One region of the Marinobacter flavimaris genome, then DNA from elsewhere that is predicted to be linked to it. Evidence: predicted binding sites of a transcription regulator. Region 1 holds the regulator's gene; the other holds the start of a gene.
The links. Region 1 encodes sigma-54, which starts transcription at its own class of promoters, with help from an activator protein. Its sites were predicted from a motif close to ANTGGCATNNANNTTGCTNT; they were not measured.

Region 1 (7,872 bases):
TTCAGTATCCCTGACAGAAATTCCCGGTTCAGCAGCCAGCCTACGTTGGCGCCGCTGATCTGCCCCACGGCCATACCGCGAATCACCAGTGTAAGCGTCTGACTACCAGCAATGCCGCCCATACTGGCAACAATTGGCATCAGCACTGCGAGCGCCACCACTTTGGCGATCGTGTCTTCAAATAGCCCGATGACGGCGGAGGCGGTCAGTGCCGTAATCAGGTTGATGCCCAGCCAGACGGCACGGCGACGGGTGGTTTTCCACACCGGCGCAAAGGTGTCCTCGTCTTCGTCCAGACCCGCCATACTCATCAGTGAGTGGTCCGCATCCTCCCGGATAACGTCAACCACGTCATCGATGGTGATCCGACCCAGCAGGCGGCCCTCCTCGTTTACCACCGGCGCCGAGATCAGGTCGTAGCGTTCAAACAATGTCGCTACCTTGGTGTCGGAGAGGCTCACGGGAATGGGCTCGATGTCGGTATCCATGACTTCCCGCACGGTGGAGGCGGGGTTGGAGACCAGCATTTTCGTGATGGGCAGCATGCCAATGAAATCGTCCCGGCGGCTGACCACGATCAGGCTGTCGGTCATGGGTGGCAGGGTGCGGTGCCTGCGAAGGTAGCGGAGCACAACATCGATACTGATGTCCGGGCGCACCGTAATGGTGTCCGTGTTCATCAGACCGCCGGCGGTGTCCTCCGGATAGGAGAGAACTTCCTCCACCCGTTGCCGGTCCTGCTCGTCCATGGTCTCCAGGACTTCCTGGATGACCGTATCCGGCAGCTGCTGCAGCAGGTCGGCCAGGTCGTCTGACTCGAAATCCTCGATGATGTCCGCCAGTTCCTGAGCGTTCAGCTGGCTCAGGAAGTAGCCTCGGATATCATCACTGAGATACTGGAGAACCTCGCCTTCGAGGTCTTTGTCCACCAGGTTCCACAGCAGGGCCCGCTGCCGGGGCGGTGAGGACTCCAGCAAATGGGCAATATCACTGGGGCTCAGGCCACCGTTCAGGATGCGGGCAACCTGCTTCAGTGCGCCACTGTCCAGCGCTTCGCTCAGGGAACGAAGACGCTGGCGGGCCTGGCTTTTTTCCAGAATATCGGTCATGTGTTTATTTTACTCACCCTCACCGAAATAGTCGTTAATCAGTTCCACCAATGCTTCGATGGCCTGTTCCTCATCCGGTCCGTCGGCAATGAGCTCCACATCGGTTCCTTTGCTGGCGGCCAGCATCATCACCTGCATGATGTTCTTCGCGTCCACATCCCGGCCTTTGCCGCTGATACGCACGCTGCTGTCGTATTCCGATGCCGTGTTGACCAGCTTCGCAGTGGCGCGCGCATGCAGGCCCAGTTTGTTGATGATGGTAATGGGGCGGCGAATCATGGCTTGATCAGATCTCTTCCCGGGTCTGCAGGTGTGGCAGCTCGGTGTGCCGCACTTGCACATTGCTGTACCGTTGCCGGAAGTACTCACCCAACTGCTCGCACACATACACCGACCGGTGCTGGCCGCCGGTACAGCCAATGGAAATGGTCATATAGCTGCGGTTACTGTCTGCAAAGGAGGGCAGCCAGGTATCCAGAAATGATTTCAGGTCCTCGATCATCTTCCGGCTTGCCGGTTCTTTTTCCAGAAACTCGATAACCGGCTGATCCGTCCCGACATACTTGCGGAGGCTGGTATCCCAGTAGGGGTTGGGCAGGCAGCGGACATCGAAAACGTAGTCGGAATCCAGCGGCACGCCGTGTTTGAAGCCGAATGACTGAAACAGGAGAGCCAGTTCCTGATCTTTTCGACCGACCACGCGCTGCTTGACCATGTCCCGCAGCTCGTACATGGACATGCCGGTGGTATTTACGTAAAGATCGGAAAGCTTGGAGAGGGGCTCCAGCAGTTTCTTCTCGCTGGTAATGGCTTCCCGGAGAGAGGTCCTGTCGTCACTCAACGGATGCTTTCTGCGGGTGGCGTGAAAACGCTGCAGAAGCGACTGCTCGTCGGCGTCCAGGAAGATGATTTCAACGGTAACCCCGGTTTCCTGGAGGCGCCGGTAGATCTCCTCGAAATTGGCCAGCTCGCCGGAAAGGTTCCGCGCATCGATACTGACGGCCATCTTGCCCAGTCGACCAGGCCTGGTCTGGCTGGCGGCTTCCCGTGTGAGGGGGAAGAGCAGGCCAATAGGAAGATTGTCGATGCAATAAAACCCGAGGTCCTCCAGCACATGAAGTGCGGTACTCTTGCCCGAACCGGACCTGCCACTGACGATAATCAGCTTCATGACCACCTTACCTCCACTGCAGTGAATATCAGCCGCCTGAGGCGGTCATGCGCTGGTACAGCGTGCTGGCGTCCTCGGATTGCCGGAGGCGATCACAGAACGACCGCTCATTGAACTTTTCAGCCAGTTGGCTGAGCAGCTCCAGGTGTTCGCTCGTTGCTTCCTTCGGGACGATCAGGGCGAAAATCAGATCCACCGGCTGATTGTCGATAGCATCGAATTCGACGCTTTCTTCCAGCGTCATCAGCACGCCCACCACGTGATCAAGTCCTTCCAGACGGCAGTGGGGAATGGCGATTCCCTGGCCAATGCCGGTGCTGCCCAGGCGCTCGCGGGAAATCAGGTTGTTGAAGAGCTGGGTCTCGCTGAGCGTGTTGTCCTGATGGTTTATCTGCTCGGCAATAAACTCCAGGGCCCGTTTCTTGCTGGACGCAGCTACCCTGCAGAGGGTGAGCTCCGGAGCAAGAATGTTCTCTATGGTCAGGGATGTGTCGCTCATGGATCGACTGCGTTTCCGTTAAAAAAAAGGCTGCGACACGTTACTCATGTCGCAGCTCGATTAGATGAATTGCATGAAAACAGTCAGTTAGCGAGAGCCGTTTCCGTGCATCCGGTCTACATTCTTTTCCTTGTGCTTGAGGATCTGACGGTCAAGCTTGTCGATCAGGGCATCGATGGCTGCGTACATATCCTCATTTTCTGCCTTTGCGTGAATCTCACCACCAACCACGTGCAGCGTGGCTTCCGCAATCTGGCGCACCTTCTCCACTTCCAGGGTTACCTGGCAGTTGCTGATGTGGTCAAAGTGACGCTCGAGCTTCTGGAACTTCTCTGAAACATAATCCTTCAGTGCGGGAGTAAGTTCTACGTGATGGCCTGAAATATTGAGTTGCATAGGCGTCTCCTGTTGTCATCGTTCCGGCTCCCGGGAGCCGGTCTGGGTGCTGGCGCATTGTGCGCCGGCAAATAGTACGTTGCGCCCGGACCCCGGGGTGTTCAGACCAGCCGCTTGCGTTCGTTCGAAGGCGGAATGTGCATGGCCTCCCGGTACTTGGCAACGGTGCGTCGCGCAACCTTGATTCCCTGTTCTCCTAGCATGGCTGCAATTTTACTGTCGCTCAACGGCTTTTTGGGCGTTTCCGCGGCAATCAGCTTTTTGATCATCGCGCGGATCGCCGTGGAAGAACATTCACCGCCTTCGTCAGTGCTGACATGGCTGGAGAAGAAATATTTCAGCTCGAAAATTCCCCGGGGGGTGTGCATGTATTTCTGGGTGGTGACCCGGGAAATCGTGGACTCATGCATCTCAACCGCCTGGGCGATATCAGAGAGGATCAGCGGTTTCATGGCTTCTTCACCCTGATCCAGGAATCCTTGCTGGTGCTCGACAATACGGGTCGCCACTTTCAGCAGGGTTTCATTGCGGCTCTGCAGGCTCTTGATAAACCATTTCGCCTCCTGCAACTGATCCCGCAGGTAGGTGTTGTCGGCACTGCTGTCCGCACGCCTTATAAGAGAAGCATAGCTGGCATTGACCCGGATGCGCGGTGCAATTTCAGGATTCAGCTCAACACGCCAGCGGCCATTGTGTTTGCGAACGATCACGTCCGGAATCACATAATCGGGTTCGGCCCGGTCAATGACATCGCCCGGCCGCGGATTCAGGCCGGTGATCAGCGCCAGGACATCCCGCAACTGGTCTTCTTTCAGGCGGCTGCGGCGCAGCAACTGGGCGTAATCGCGGTTGCCCAGCAGGTTGATGTAATGGGTAATTACAAGGCGTGCCTGGGCCAGCCAGGGTGTTTCCGGCGGCAGCTGGTTGAGCTGGATCAGCAGGCATTCCTGTAGGTCCCGGGCAAACACGCCGGGCGGATCAAAGTGTTGCAGGCGGTGAAGCACGGCTTCCACTTCATCCAGTTCAAGGGGGTCTTCATCGTTCTCATCCAGCAGTCCGGCGTGGATTTCCTCCAGCGGGCTGGTGATATAGCCCCGTTCGTCCACTGCATCCATCAGGGCATGGGCAATGGCCTGGTCCCGTTCACTGAGGTGCGTCAGATTGAGCTGCCATTCCAGGTGATCCTGAAGCGTTTCGGTCGGGGAATTACGGGTTTCGAAATCGTGATCGTTTTCGTCGTCGTTGCGGGCTGCCGGCGCTGGTGCGGACTGGTAGATGTCGTCCCAGGCGGTATCAACCGGCAGATCGTCCGGAATGTTGTCAGGAATCTCGTTCTCCGAGGACCAGTCCGGGCCGTTCTCGGATTCATCCCAGTCGCTGGCCGGTTCCGGGGCAGCTTCAGCGGCGGACTCGGTGGCGTTGGCCTCGCGCTCGTCGTTTTCGCTGGCTGCGTCGGTCTGGTCATCGTCCTCGGAGGTCTCCAGCATGGGGTTGGATTCCAGTGCCTGCTGGATTTCCTGCTGGAGGTCGAGAGTGGAGAGCTGGAGAAGCCGGATCGCCTGTTGCAGCTGGGGCGTCATGGTCAGGCTTTGACCCAGCTTTAACTGTAAGGAGGCTTTCATAACCATGGTTCAGGATCCGTCACTCATCAGCGCGTTGTGTCATAAGTCGTGAAAAAATCTTTATATGCCGGTTACTTGCCGTGATTTTAATTTACCCTAGCAAGTTCTTTGCCGAGTTTACTTGCTACAGATCATCAAAACAATCAGCCATTGGGTGTCAGAGTCTGAATTCGTCGCCGAGATAGACTTCCTTGACCTGCTGGTTGGCCAGGATGGCGTCGGCATTGCCGGAGGCGATGATGTGGCCGCCGGAAACAATGTAGGCATTCTCGCAGATGTCCAGGGTCTCACGCACGTTGTGGTCGGTGATCAAAACGCCAATGCCTTTGTCCCGAAGGTGCCGGATGATGTGTTTGATGTCACTGACGGATATGGGGTCCACACCGGCGAAGGGCTCATCCAGCAGGATGAAAGCCGGCTCCATGGCCAGGGCCCGGGCAATTTCCACCCGTCGCCGCTCACCACCGGACAGGGCCATACCAACGCTGTCCCGTATATGGGTGATGTGGAATTCCTCCAGCAGCTCCTCGAGCTTTTTCTGCCGGTCTGCCTTGGTCAGGCCCTGCCGCGTCTCAAGGATCGCCATGATGTTGTCGCGCACAGACAGTTTGCGGAAAACCGAGGCTTCCTGTGGCAGATAGCCGATGCCTTGGCGGGCCCGACCGTGCATCGGCAGCGGCGTGATATCCCGGCTGTCGATAGTTATCCGCCCGTGATCGGCAGGTACCAGCCCCACGATCATGTAGAAACAGGTGGTTTTCCCGGCGCCGTTGGGGCCTAGCAGTCCAACAATTTCCCCGCTTCGGATTTCCAGGGACACATCGATAACCACTTTTTTCTGTTTGTAACTCTTTGCCAGGTTACTGGCTCTCAGAACTGCCATCGGTTTCCTGTTTGTCAGTGCGTCTGTCGGCGCTTCGCGGCTGGATCACCATTTCTACCCGGCCAGTGCCATCGCCGGTCTCGGCGCCGCCTTCTGCGGTTACAACGCGGCCAGCGGTATCATAGTGAATCACGTCGCCGCGGAACAGGTTGCCATTCTGCTCAATCACCGCTTCCCGTTCAAAGGTCAGCTGGCTGTCGGTGGCGGACCAGGTAATATTCAGGGCGCGGGCGTCGGTTTCACCTCCACCTTCGCGCGCCGGTTGCCTGTATCTTGCGGGGGTTCCGGAGGCCTCGATGCGGCTCAGGCCGTTCTCTGTACGGTACAGGACCACACGCTCCGCGTTCAGGCGGGTATTGCCTTGTTCAAGTTCCACATCGCCGGTGTAAGTGGCAATGCCCTGGCCATCGTCCAGGCGGGCGTTGTCGGCGGTAACCTTGATGGGGATGTCGGAATCAAGGTCGAAAGCCGCCACCGGGCCAGCCATTGCGACTGTCAGCAGGGCGGCCAGCAGGCTCCGGTATCGGTTAGTTTCCGGTTTCATAGCGTCCTTCCACCTGGGAGTTCAGTTCCAGAATCCGCTCGTCAATCCACGCTTTCATGCCCGTGGCCCGGGTTATGCCGGTAACGTCGCGTATTTCTACGGGTGCGTCTGTATATACCATGCCCCGGTCATTATCCAGCGTCAGTGTTGATGTTGTCAGAGTGGCGTCCCGTTCACCAATACTGCGCTGAATCCGGACATTGTCAGTGAGATAGACCAGGTTCTGGTTCTGCAGCAGGCTGCCATTCTCGGCTTCAACAATCCAGGGCAGAACATTGTCGCCGCCATACAGTTCGGCACGGGGAGACTCCATGGTGGCCAGGTTACCTTCTTCAAACTGCTCAATGCGGGGGCTGGAGAACCGGATTTTCAGCTTGCCCGATTCGTCGAATGACGTGTAATTGCCATTGACCACAAAGCCGTCCGGTTCGGCATCGCCCCGCAGTGCGGCTGCCTCATCATCAATGACCGGCGGTTCATCGCTTTGCCAGAGCAAAAAGACCGCGGCCACCACGGTGCCAGCCAGCGCCAGTGTTCGCAGCCAGGGCCTGTCCGGGAGCCAGTTCACGCCTTGAGCTCCAGGTAGGGTGCAAGCGCAGCATCCAGCTTGCCATGGGCAGTCAGCAGCAGGTCGCAGGCTTCTCGCACCGCGCCCTCGCCACCCCGGGTTCGGGTGCAGTAATCGGCATGTTGCTGCACCAGCCAGTAACCATTGGGTACGGTGATTCCCAGCCCGGCAAACCGGAGCGCCGGCAGGTCTGGCAGATCATCACCCATGTAGGCGATGGCCTCAGGGCTGAGATCCATGGTGCTGACCAGTTCCTGCAGGGCCACTTTCTTGTCCTCACGCCCCTGCATCAGATGGGGGATGCCCAGATCCCGCATGCGCTTTTCGGTCAGGGGTGACTTCCGACCGGTAATAACGGCGACAGTAATGCCGGCTGCCATGAGTTGTTTGAGTCCCAGGCCGTCCAGGATGTTGAACGTCTTGAGTTCATCACCGTTGGCGCTGAAGTAAAGCTTGCCATCGCTCATGATGCCGTCCACATCCAGTGCGATCAGTCGAATTTTGGCGGCTTTTTCCAGCAGTGGCTCAGGCCATTGATGCTTCATGTTGAAAAACTCCTCATGGCCCATCAGATGACGCCGGCCCGCAGCAGGTCGTGCATGTTGATGGCGCCGATTAGAGCACCGCTATCGTTCGTCACGGGCAGGGCATTGATCTTCATTTCCTCCATGATATTCAGCGCTTCCGCCGCCAGATGATCAGCCTGGATGGTTTTACCATTCCGCGTCATCACCTCGTTGATGGGCGTATGATGAATATCAACTGACCGGTCCAGAGTCCGGCGCAGGTCACCGTCCGTAAATATGCCGGTAAGCGTGCCTTCCCCGTTTACGACGGTGGTCATACCCAGACCTTTGCGGGAGATTTCAAGGAGAGCGCCGCTCAGGGGTGTGCCCTCGTTAACAACGGGAATCTGATCGCCTGTATGCATGATGTCGGAAACCCGAAGCAGCAGCCGGCGGCCGAGGCTGCCTCCGGGATGGGAGAACGCAAAATCCTCGGCACTGAATCCGCGGGCCTCAAGCAGTGCAACGGCCAGCGCATCCCCCATGACCAGGGTGGCCGTTGTTGAGGAGGTGG
Region 2 (7,872 bases), 1.0 Mb from region 1:
GCCCTGGATGCTGCCGATAAAAACGATGAAGGGCGCTGTGCACATGGCCAGCGCCTGGGCGGCAACCAGGACCCAGACATTGAGGGGCATGGACTACTTTTTCCTGTAGATGATTCCGGGATGGCACTGCACCATCTCGTAGAGATGGGGCAAACCGTTCAACGACTCGGAGGCACCCAGAACCAGATAGCCGCCCGGATTCAGGGTGGCGTGCATGCGGGTAAGAATGTCCTTTTTCAGATCCGCAGAGAAATAGATCAGAACATTCCGGCACATCACGATATCAAACTTACCGAGCATGTAACGCTCCAGCAAGTTCAATTCCTTGAACTCCACCATGCTCTTGATCTGCGGCTTGATCTGCCAGCCACCATTGAGGGACGGGGTAAAAAACTGCTTTTGTCGCTCCGGTGAAAGGCCCCGGCCAATGGCAATCATCTCGTACTCGCCCTTGCGGGCGACTTCGAGAACGCTTTTGGAGATATCAGTGGCAGTAATTTTCACATCGCGAAGCTTGCCGGGCCTTGCCCGCCGGAACTCCTCCACGATCATGGCGATGGAGTATGGTTCCTGGCCGGTTGAACAGGCCGCCGACCAGATCCGAAGAGGCTGGCCCGAACTGCGTTCAGCGAATTCAGGAAGCAGCTTTTCCTGAAGTATCCGGAAAGGATGATTGTCACGGAACCACAGCGTCTCATTGGTTGTCATCGCATCGATGACCACTTCCTTTAGGCCGCCCCGGCCGGGACGCTTGAGGCGCTCAAGGAGTTCACCCAGGGTGCTCAGGCTGTTCTCTTCGAGAATCCTGCGCAACCTGCTTTTTACCAGGTACTGTTTGTTCTCGCCCAGTAAAATCCCACAGGCATCCTGCAGGAACGATTTGAAGGCTTCATATTCCTGTGGCGTTATTTCCGCTTTCATTGGGTCTCTGTTCTGAGTGAATCTTTGAGCGGCTCCATCAACCCTGGTCGATGATTTCCATCACCCGCTCTGCCAGTTCGTCCGGACTGAACTTTGCCATAAAGTCGTCGGCCCCGACCTTTTTCACCATGGCCTGGTTGAACACACCGCTGAGTGAGGTGTGGAGCATAACAAACATATCTGCCAGGGCCGGGTCACTTTTCACCTTGGTAACCAGGGTATAGCCATCCATTTCCGGCATCTCGACATCGGAGATGATCAATGAGAAGTGATCTTTGGCCCGCGAACCGTCCGCCGTTATTTCTTTCAGATATTCGAATGCTTGCTTGCCGTCATTTTTCAGCACCACTTCCATGCCGATTGCGGTGAGACACCGCTGTATCTGGCGCCGGGCCACGGACGAATCATCCACCACCAACACGGGTAGATGTCCGGGCACGCGCTCCGCGCTCTTACTCAGGACGGCTTCGGTCACGTCCTCCGCAAGCGGAGAAACTTCTGAAAGAATCTTCTCCACATCAATGATTTCAATAAGCTTATCATCTATTTTCGTGACAGCGGTTAGATAGACATCCCTGCCGGCACCTTTGGGTGGCGGCAGGATTTCTTCCCAGTTCATGTTCATGATTCGCTCGACACCGCTCACCAGGAAACCCTGCGTTTTGCGATTGTATTCAGTGATGATGACGAAACTGGTGGAGAGCTCTTCTTGCGGGATACCGGGCAGACCGATTGCCATGCTCAGATCGATAATGGGGATAGTCTCGCCCCGGCTATGGGCTACGCCTCGAACGACCGGGCGGCTGTTGGGCAGGGAGAACAGCTTCGGACACTGCAGAACCTCTTTCACCTTGAACACGTTGATCCCGTAGATCTGACGCCCCCTGAGACGGAATAGAAGCAGCTCGAGGCGGTTCTTTCCGACCATCTGAGTGCGCTGGTTGACACTGTCCAAAACCCCTGCCATTTCGATTCTCCTGGCTTGCCGGAATTACAACGGCATATATCTTGCTGTTCACTGAATAATAGCCTGATCGACGGAAACCCGTCATATCAGGGGTGGGTCAGCCCATTTAACGGCCACTTTTACCGAATCCTTAGCCTGATTCGGGCTTTTCTGCCCTGTTGTTGACAGCATAGGACAAACTGATACGTATGCGCATCACGAATTTCGCCCTACTACTGCTAATGTCTGGCCTGAGCACGCCGCTCCTTGCTGGAACGACGGCCGAACAGATTCAGAAAGCGACCCTGGCGTTTCTGGACAGCTTTGCGTCTGAACAGGCCGAGCATGGCTACACCGTTTCCTTCGAACCCGGTTCCATCGACAGCCGCCTCGCTCTCGCCGAGTGCGAAAAGCCTTTGAGTGTAGAGTTCAGCGGGGATCCATGGAAAAGCACCAGCCCGTCGTTGCAGGTAGCCTGCGAAGGAACCCGTCCATGGCGAATGTTTGTCACCGCTTCAGTCTCTATCCATGGGCCAGCCCTGGTGGCAGCGAGGCCACTCACACGTGGAGAGCGAATAACCGAAGGGCTGCTTGCGAAACAGTCTGTTGAAATCAATTCATCCAGACGTGGCGTGATTACGGACTCGAAGCAGGCAATTGGCATGGAAGTGCGGCGCGCAGTGAATGCCGGCTCGCTCGTTACACCAGACATGCTTTCGGCCCCGAATGCGGTCGAACGGGGCGATCATGTTATCATCACCGCCAAAACCGGTGGATTTTCAGTACGTTCCCGGGGCAAAGCCCTGGCAAGCGCCAGCGTTGGCGAACAGGTTCTGGTTGAGAACCTGCGCTCATCGCGCACGATAAGAGCCAGCGTTGTCGCGCCGGGCCACGTGGAAATTCCGATGTGAGCCGCGTGCGGCAGAGGCTTGCCGGAGCGGCAAGTGAATGCCGCAAAACCGGTCGTAAACGCAGATGAAAAAAAGTGCTAAAAGTACTAAAGGTTTTCGCGGCGCCGCCGTTAAGAAGACATAAACTCGAGTAAGCGCCGCATTCGTGGCGCGACAGGCAAGCAGGTACAGATATGTCAGTTGACTTAAATGGAATTGGCCCCGGCCAGGTCAACACCCAGAGAACCACGGCCGACAAAAGCTCCGGCGCACAGAATACCCAGCCGGCATCCAACGAACAGGCGAAGACACAGGCCCAGGGGGCCCGTGGTGAGAACGTCAGCCTGAGCAATCAGGCCAAGAACCTGAAGCAGCTCGAACAAAAGCTGGGCGATTATCCGGAAATGGATGACGACCGCATCGAGCAGATCCGTTCCGCCCTTGAAAATGGCACGTACAAGATTGACGCCGAGAAGCTGGCCCAGAAAATGCTTGAGATGGATGAAAGCATTTTCGGGTGAGTAGACCATGGCCGCAATTGATGATTTGAAGACCCTTCTTTCCCAGGATATCAGCCAGCTTGAAACACTGGCTGACGTTCTCGGCAAGGAAAAGACCTGCCTTGCGAATTCCGACCTCCGCCAGCTGGACGCCCTGACCAGAGAGAAGAACGATCTCCTCGGTGCAGTCCGCGAACGCGCCAAACAGAAAATCCGAACGCTCGTACAAATGGGATATCGCCCCGAAAGTGGCGAGCCTTCCCGCTTTATTCGCAGCGCCGGATTCTCGGATCTCTTCGAACTCTGGCAGGAAGCGGACCAGAAGCTGCGAACCTGTCAGACGCTGAACCAGACCAACGGTCGCGTAATCAGCCACTTGCAAAAGCGTTTGTCGAGGCTCACAGATATTTTCCGCGGCGCCACCGGCCAGCAAAAGCTGTACGGTGCACAGGGTCAGCAGACCACGGTATCAAGCAGCACGGTGCTCGCCAGCGCCTGAGCCCGGACGCATGGCTCTGCCGAGCCATGCTTTCCACTTCATCGGGTGTAGATGGTCATCTGGGAGTCGGGATGAAACCGGATGTCGTGAATGCTCACGTTGCCCATTGAAGCTCCCTGGCCTCCCGTAACCCGTATATTGTCCATCCGAATTTCCTCGATGCGCTCAGGGAACGCCAGCATCAGGGCGCCATCTTCTCTTACCCGATAACGTGGCTCCCCTTCACGATAATGCACACCGGAAATGCTGAGATCTGAATCCAGGAAGTTCAGAACCGGCACGAAGATATTGGCGGAAAGCTTGAGACCTTCTATAACATCTGCGGATGCCTCGGAGCCCTGCTCCCCATTTCCTGCGGGGTTCTCCGCCATCTTGCTGACAATACCAATGCGCTGCAGCAAGGTCGGATCGCCCTGACCGGAAATCGCCGCCAGCTCGGCTTCGCTCATGGGGGCAAGATTGCCTCTGTCATAAAGTTCGCCGGCTTCCAGTATTGCCTGTGACGCCTCGGCCGAATTGCTGGCCGCAAAGGTTACCAGGGGCTGGAATGGCAGCGTGACCGCTGTTACCAGGGCGGCAGCGTTGCGATAGCGGGACTGGTGCTTGAGGACACGGTGCAGCTCCTTCTCGCTGATCCAGCCCGCCTGGATAAATACCTCACCCAGGCGCTGTCCCGATTCGCGCTGAAGCCTGAGGCCTTCGTTAACCTGCCCCTCAGACAGATACCCACGATTGATAAGCAATCGCCCGAGGCGTGATTTCTCTTCAAATCCCTGACGGATTCTCACCCAGTGTCTCCTTTTAAACAGTGAAAACCGTACAACCCGGCCCGGCCAGTGTGATCCATGACTTCCGATATCGGGAAGGTTAGCCGATCACACAACGATGTGCGTGGATGCAGTGCCCGTTTTACCATCACCATCTGGTAAGATCTGGCACCTGATAACAGAATTCGCCGAATTGTCGCAGGAAACACACCTGCTAATAACACGGAGAACGGCTGCAAATGACAAACATGGTAAAACCCCTGAAAACTGTGACTCCCGTATTGCTTATGGCATTCGCCCTGCTCATGCCGACTGCCGCGGTGCAGGCGCAAACCAATGAGCAGCCGGCCAGTGATCCACTTCCAAAGGTCCGCATGGTGACCAGTGAAGGCGCTATCGAGCTTCAGCTTCGCCCGGATGTTGCGCCCGAAACGGTCGACAATTTCCTGCAGTACGCCGAAGACGGTTTTTTCGACGGCACCATCTTCCATCGGGTTATACCCGGGTTCATGATCCAGGGCGGCGGTTTCACCCGGGATCTCTCCCGCAAGTCCACTCGGGCCCCTATCCGCAATGAAGCGAAAGAGACACTGCCGAACCTTCGTGGAACCATTGCGATGGCTCGCACCAGTGCGCCTGATTCCGCCACGTCCCAGTTCTTTATCAACCTTTCCGACAACGGGTTCCTGAACGCCGGAGTTCGCGGCCCGGGTTATGCGGTTTTTGGCAAGGTGACCGAGGGCATGGGCGTTGTCGATGCCATTGCCCGCAAACAGACCACCCGGAAACAGGGGATGGCCGATGTGCCGGTTGAACCTGTGATCATCGAAACCGTCACCGTGGTCGACCCCAAAGGCTGACACCGTGGACCGTGCTCCCCTGCCGCCCGGAATAGAGCCCGCTGAACTGGCTTGGCACGACGGCGTCCCGGAGTCCATCCGGTTCGGCGATGTCTATTTCAGCCGTGACAATGGTCTCGAGGAAACACGCTACGTTTTCCTGCAACACAACCAGTTGCCCGAACGTTTCGCACAGATTCCCGAGGGCGGCAATTTCGTTATTGCCGAAAACGGCTTTGGAACGGGCCTGAACTTTCTCGCTGCGTGGCAAGCCTGGCAGCGACACGCTCCGGCCCATGCGGCGACGCTGCACTTCGTTTCCGTTGAACGTTTCCCCCTCACCCACGAGGACCTGGCCCGGGCCCTGGCACAGTGGCCCGAACTGGCGGCGCTGGCCAACGAACTGCTTCTGCATTACCCACCCCTGGTGCGCGGGGTACACAGGCTGGTCCTGGGCGGGGGGCAGGTTCGACTGACGCTGTTTTTCGGCGACATTACCGACGCCTGGAAATCCCTGGATTTTCAGGCCGACGCCTGGTTTCTGGACGGGTTCGCCCCGTCCCGCAACCCGGATATGTGGTTGGAAAACATCATCAACAAGATCCGTGCACACAGCAAGCCGGGCACAACTCTGGCGACCTTTACCTCCGTTGGCCGGATTCGTCGGACCTTGATGGAAGCCGGATTCCGGATGGAAAAAACCGCCGGATACGGTCGCAAACGGGATATGCTGAAAGGCATTCTTGTCGAGGAGAACCCGGCACCCATCAAAACGGCTCCCACGGAACAAAAGGAATCGATCGCAATCATCGGCGCAGGCGTTGCCGGCTGCGCACTGGCAAGAAACCTGGCAGACCGGGGCTACCCGGTAACACTGATCGACGCCCATGGCCCGGGTGCAGCGGCCTCCGGCAACGCCCAGGGCGCCCTGTATGTGAAGCTGGGCGTAGAGTTCAACGACCAGACCGAGCTGGCGCTCACAGCCCTCACGTTCGCGCAGCGTTTCTACCACAACTGGCGCGACCAGCACTGGCATCCGACCGGCCTGCTACAGCTGGCCCACAACTCCCAGGAAGCGGACCGGCAGCGGAGGTTTCTCCAAAGGAACGACTACCCCGGGAGTATCTTTTACCCGGTGAGCCGGGAACAGGCCAGCGCCCTGACAGGCGTGCCCACGGAATCCGGCGGGCTCTGGTTCCCCGGCAGTGGCTGGCTCGAACCCGCACACCTTTGCAAGGAACTGGCGAACCACCCGCTGATATCCACACTGTTCCATAGCGAGGTCAACAATCTTCGGCCTTTGGCCGGAACATGGAGCATTTCGACAGAAAACAACAGATCGATCACCGCTGACCGGGTGGTCATCTGCTCGGGCCATCTCAGCCCGGAGCTTATCCCGACAAAGGGTCGTTTCCGGCTGAAAGCCATTCGTGGCCAGGTTAGCCACCTGCCAGCGACAGCTCTCAGAGGCCCAACGGCCGTTATCTGTGGGAACCGGTACCTCAACCCTGCACTGGGCGAGTTTGCCGTAACCGGCGCAACCTTCGATCTACGTGATAACAACCCTTTGCCCACCGTGGAAAGTCATAACGAGAACATCGACGAACTCGGCTCGATGCTGCCTGCGGTGTTTTCCGATGAAAGCGATGCGCTTCGCGGGGAGGAACTCAGTGGCCGGGTTGCCTTCCGATGCACCACCCATGACTACCAGCCGGTGGCCGGACCCGTTTTCGACGGCGAGAGCGGCGATCTCGATAGCCTTTACCTGCTTACTGGCCTAGGCAGCAAAGGACTAACCTACGCACCGCTCCTGGCCGAATATCTAGGTGACTTGCTTACCGGACAACCTCCCTGCCTTCCCGCGAACCTGGCCAAACGCCTTGAAACGCGACGCCTCTATCAGACGAATGTGGTGGTTTCGTAATAAACTCCAGCTGAAGTTTCCGGTCAGACTGCCGATAACCACTGAAATAGTGGCATAGTCACGGAGAGAACCCATGTCCATTTATGTCAGCGAGCCCGGCCGCCCGATCGGAACCAGGCTACCGGAAACATTCCGGGCAAGGCCCGTGGGTGATGTTACAGAGCTGGCAGAAACCCAGAGCATCAATCCTGGCCGAAGTGAGGCAACGGACGCCGAGTTCCAGCAGGCCGCCAATGCCGGTCGCTACAAAGCACTTGAGGAATACGGCGCGGCGGCCGCTGGCGAGCGTCGGGAAGACCGCCCTTATCTGCCGGTATCCAGCATCTCGTCTCAAACCCTGTATTCCGTTCCGGCGTCTGCAACGATTTCTGAGGCTTTAACCGTCATGGACGAGCACCAGGTGCATCACCTTGTGATCATGGCGGATAACAACGTTGCCGGCCTTGTCGACCTGCGTTGGCTCCTGGGCTGGCTTCACGAGAACGAAGCCGATGCCATGAGCCAGAGCCTGGTTCACATCGAGTTGCCCGCGTTCCTGACAGCCTCACCCGAGACCGATGCCCACCAGCTCGCCAGGCTCATGCTG

Region 2: flgA (flagellar basal body P-ring formation chaperone FlgA) is a predicted target of sigma-54. The motif match lies at 1,917-1,936, and genes of this name have one in related genera.

Annotation. Positions count from the first base shown of each region.
Region 1 is NZ_CP171359.1:2,153,609-2,161,480, reverse strand. It holds gene mgtE (magnesium transporter) at 1-1,109, opposite strand, end outside; gene ACGK9W_RS10120 (HPr family phosphocarrier protein) at 1,119-1,388, opposite strand; gene rapZ (RNase adapter RapZ) at 1,396-2,280, opposite strand; gene ptsN (PTS IIA-like nitrogen regulatory protein PtsN) at 2,309-2,779, opposite strand; gene hpf (ribosome hibernation promoting factor) at 2,867-3,175, opposite strand; gene ACGK9W_RS10100 (RNA polymerase factor sigma-54) at 3,277-4,803, opposite strand; gene lptB (LPS export ABC transporter ATP-binding protein) at 4,955-5,680, opposite strand; gene lptA (lipopolysaccharide transport periplasmic protein LptA) at 5,658-6,224, opposite strand; gene lptC (LPS export ABC transporter periplasmic protein LptC) at 6,208-6,792, opposite strand; gene ACGK9W_RS10080 (KdsC family phosphatase) at 6,789-7,337, opposite strand; gene ACGK9W_RS10075 (KpsF/GutQ family sugar-phosphate isomerase) at 7,361-7,872, opposite strand, start outside.
Region 2 is NZ_CP171359.1:1,114,508-1,122,379, reverse strand. It holds gene ACGK9W_RS05270 (MFS transporter) at 1-90, opposite strand, end outside; gene ACGK9W_RS05265 (protein-glutamate O-methyltransferase CheR) at 94-921, opposite strand; gene ACGK9W_RS05260 (chemotaxis protein CheV) at 959-1,888, opposite strand; gene flgA (flagellar basal body P-ring formation chaperone FlgA) at 2,077-2,778, shown strand; gene flgM (flagellar biosynthesis anti-sigma factor FlgM) at 2,952-3,278, shown strand; gene ACGK9W_RS05245 (flagella synthesis protein FlgN) at 3,286-3,756, shown strand; gene ACGK9W_RS05240 (hypothetical protein) at 3,795-4,544, opposite strand; gene ACGK9W_RS05235 (peptidylprolyl isomerase) at 4,772-5,383, shown strand; gene mnmC (bifunctional tRNA (5-methylaminomethyl-2-thiouridine)(34)-methyltransferase MnmD/FAD-dependent 5-carboxymethylaminomethyl-2-thiouridine(34) oxidoreductase MnmC) at 5,388-7,286, shown strand; gene ACGK9W_RS05225 (CBS domain-containing protein) at 7,360-7,872, shown strand, end outside.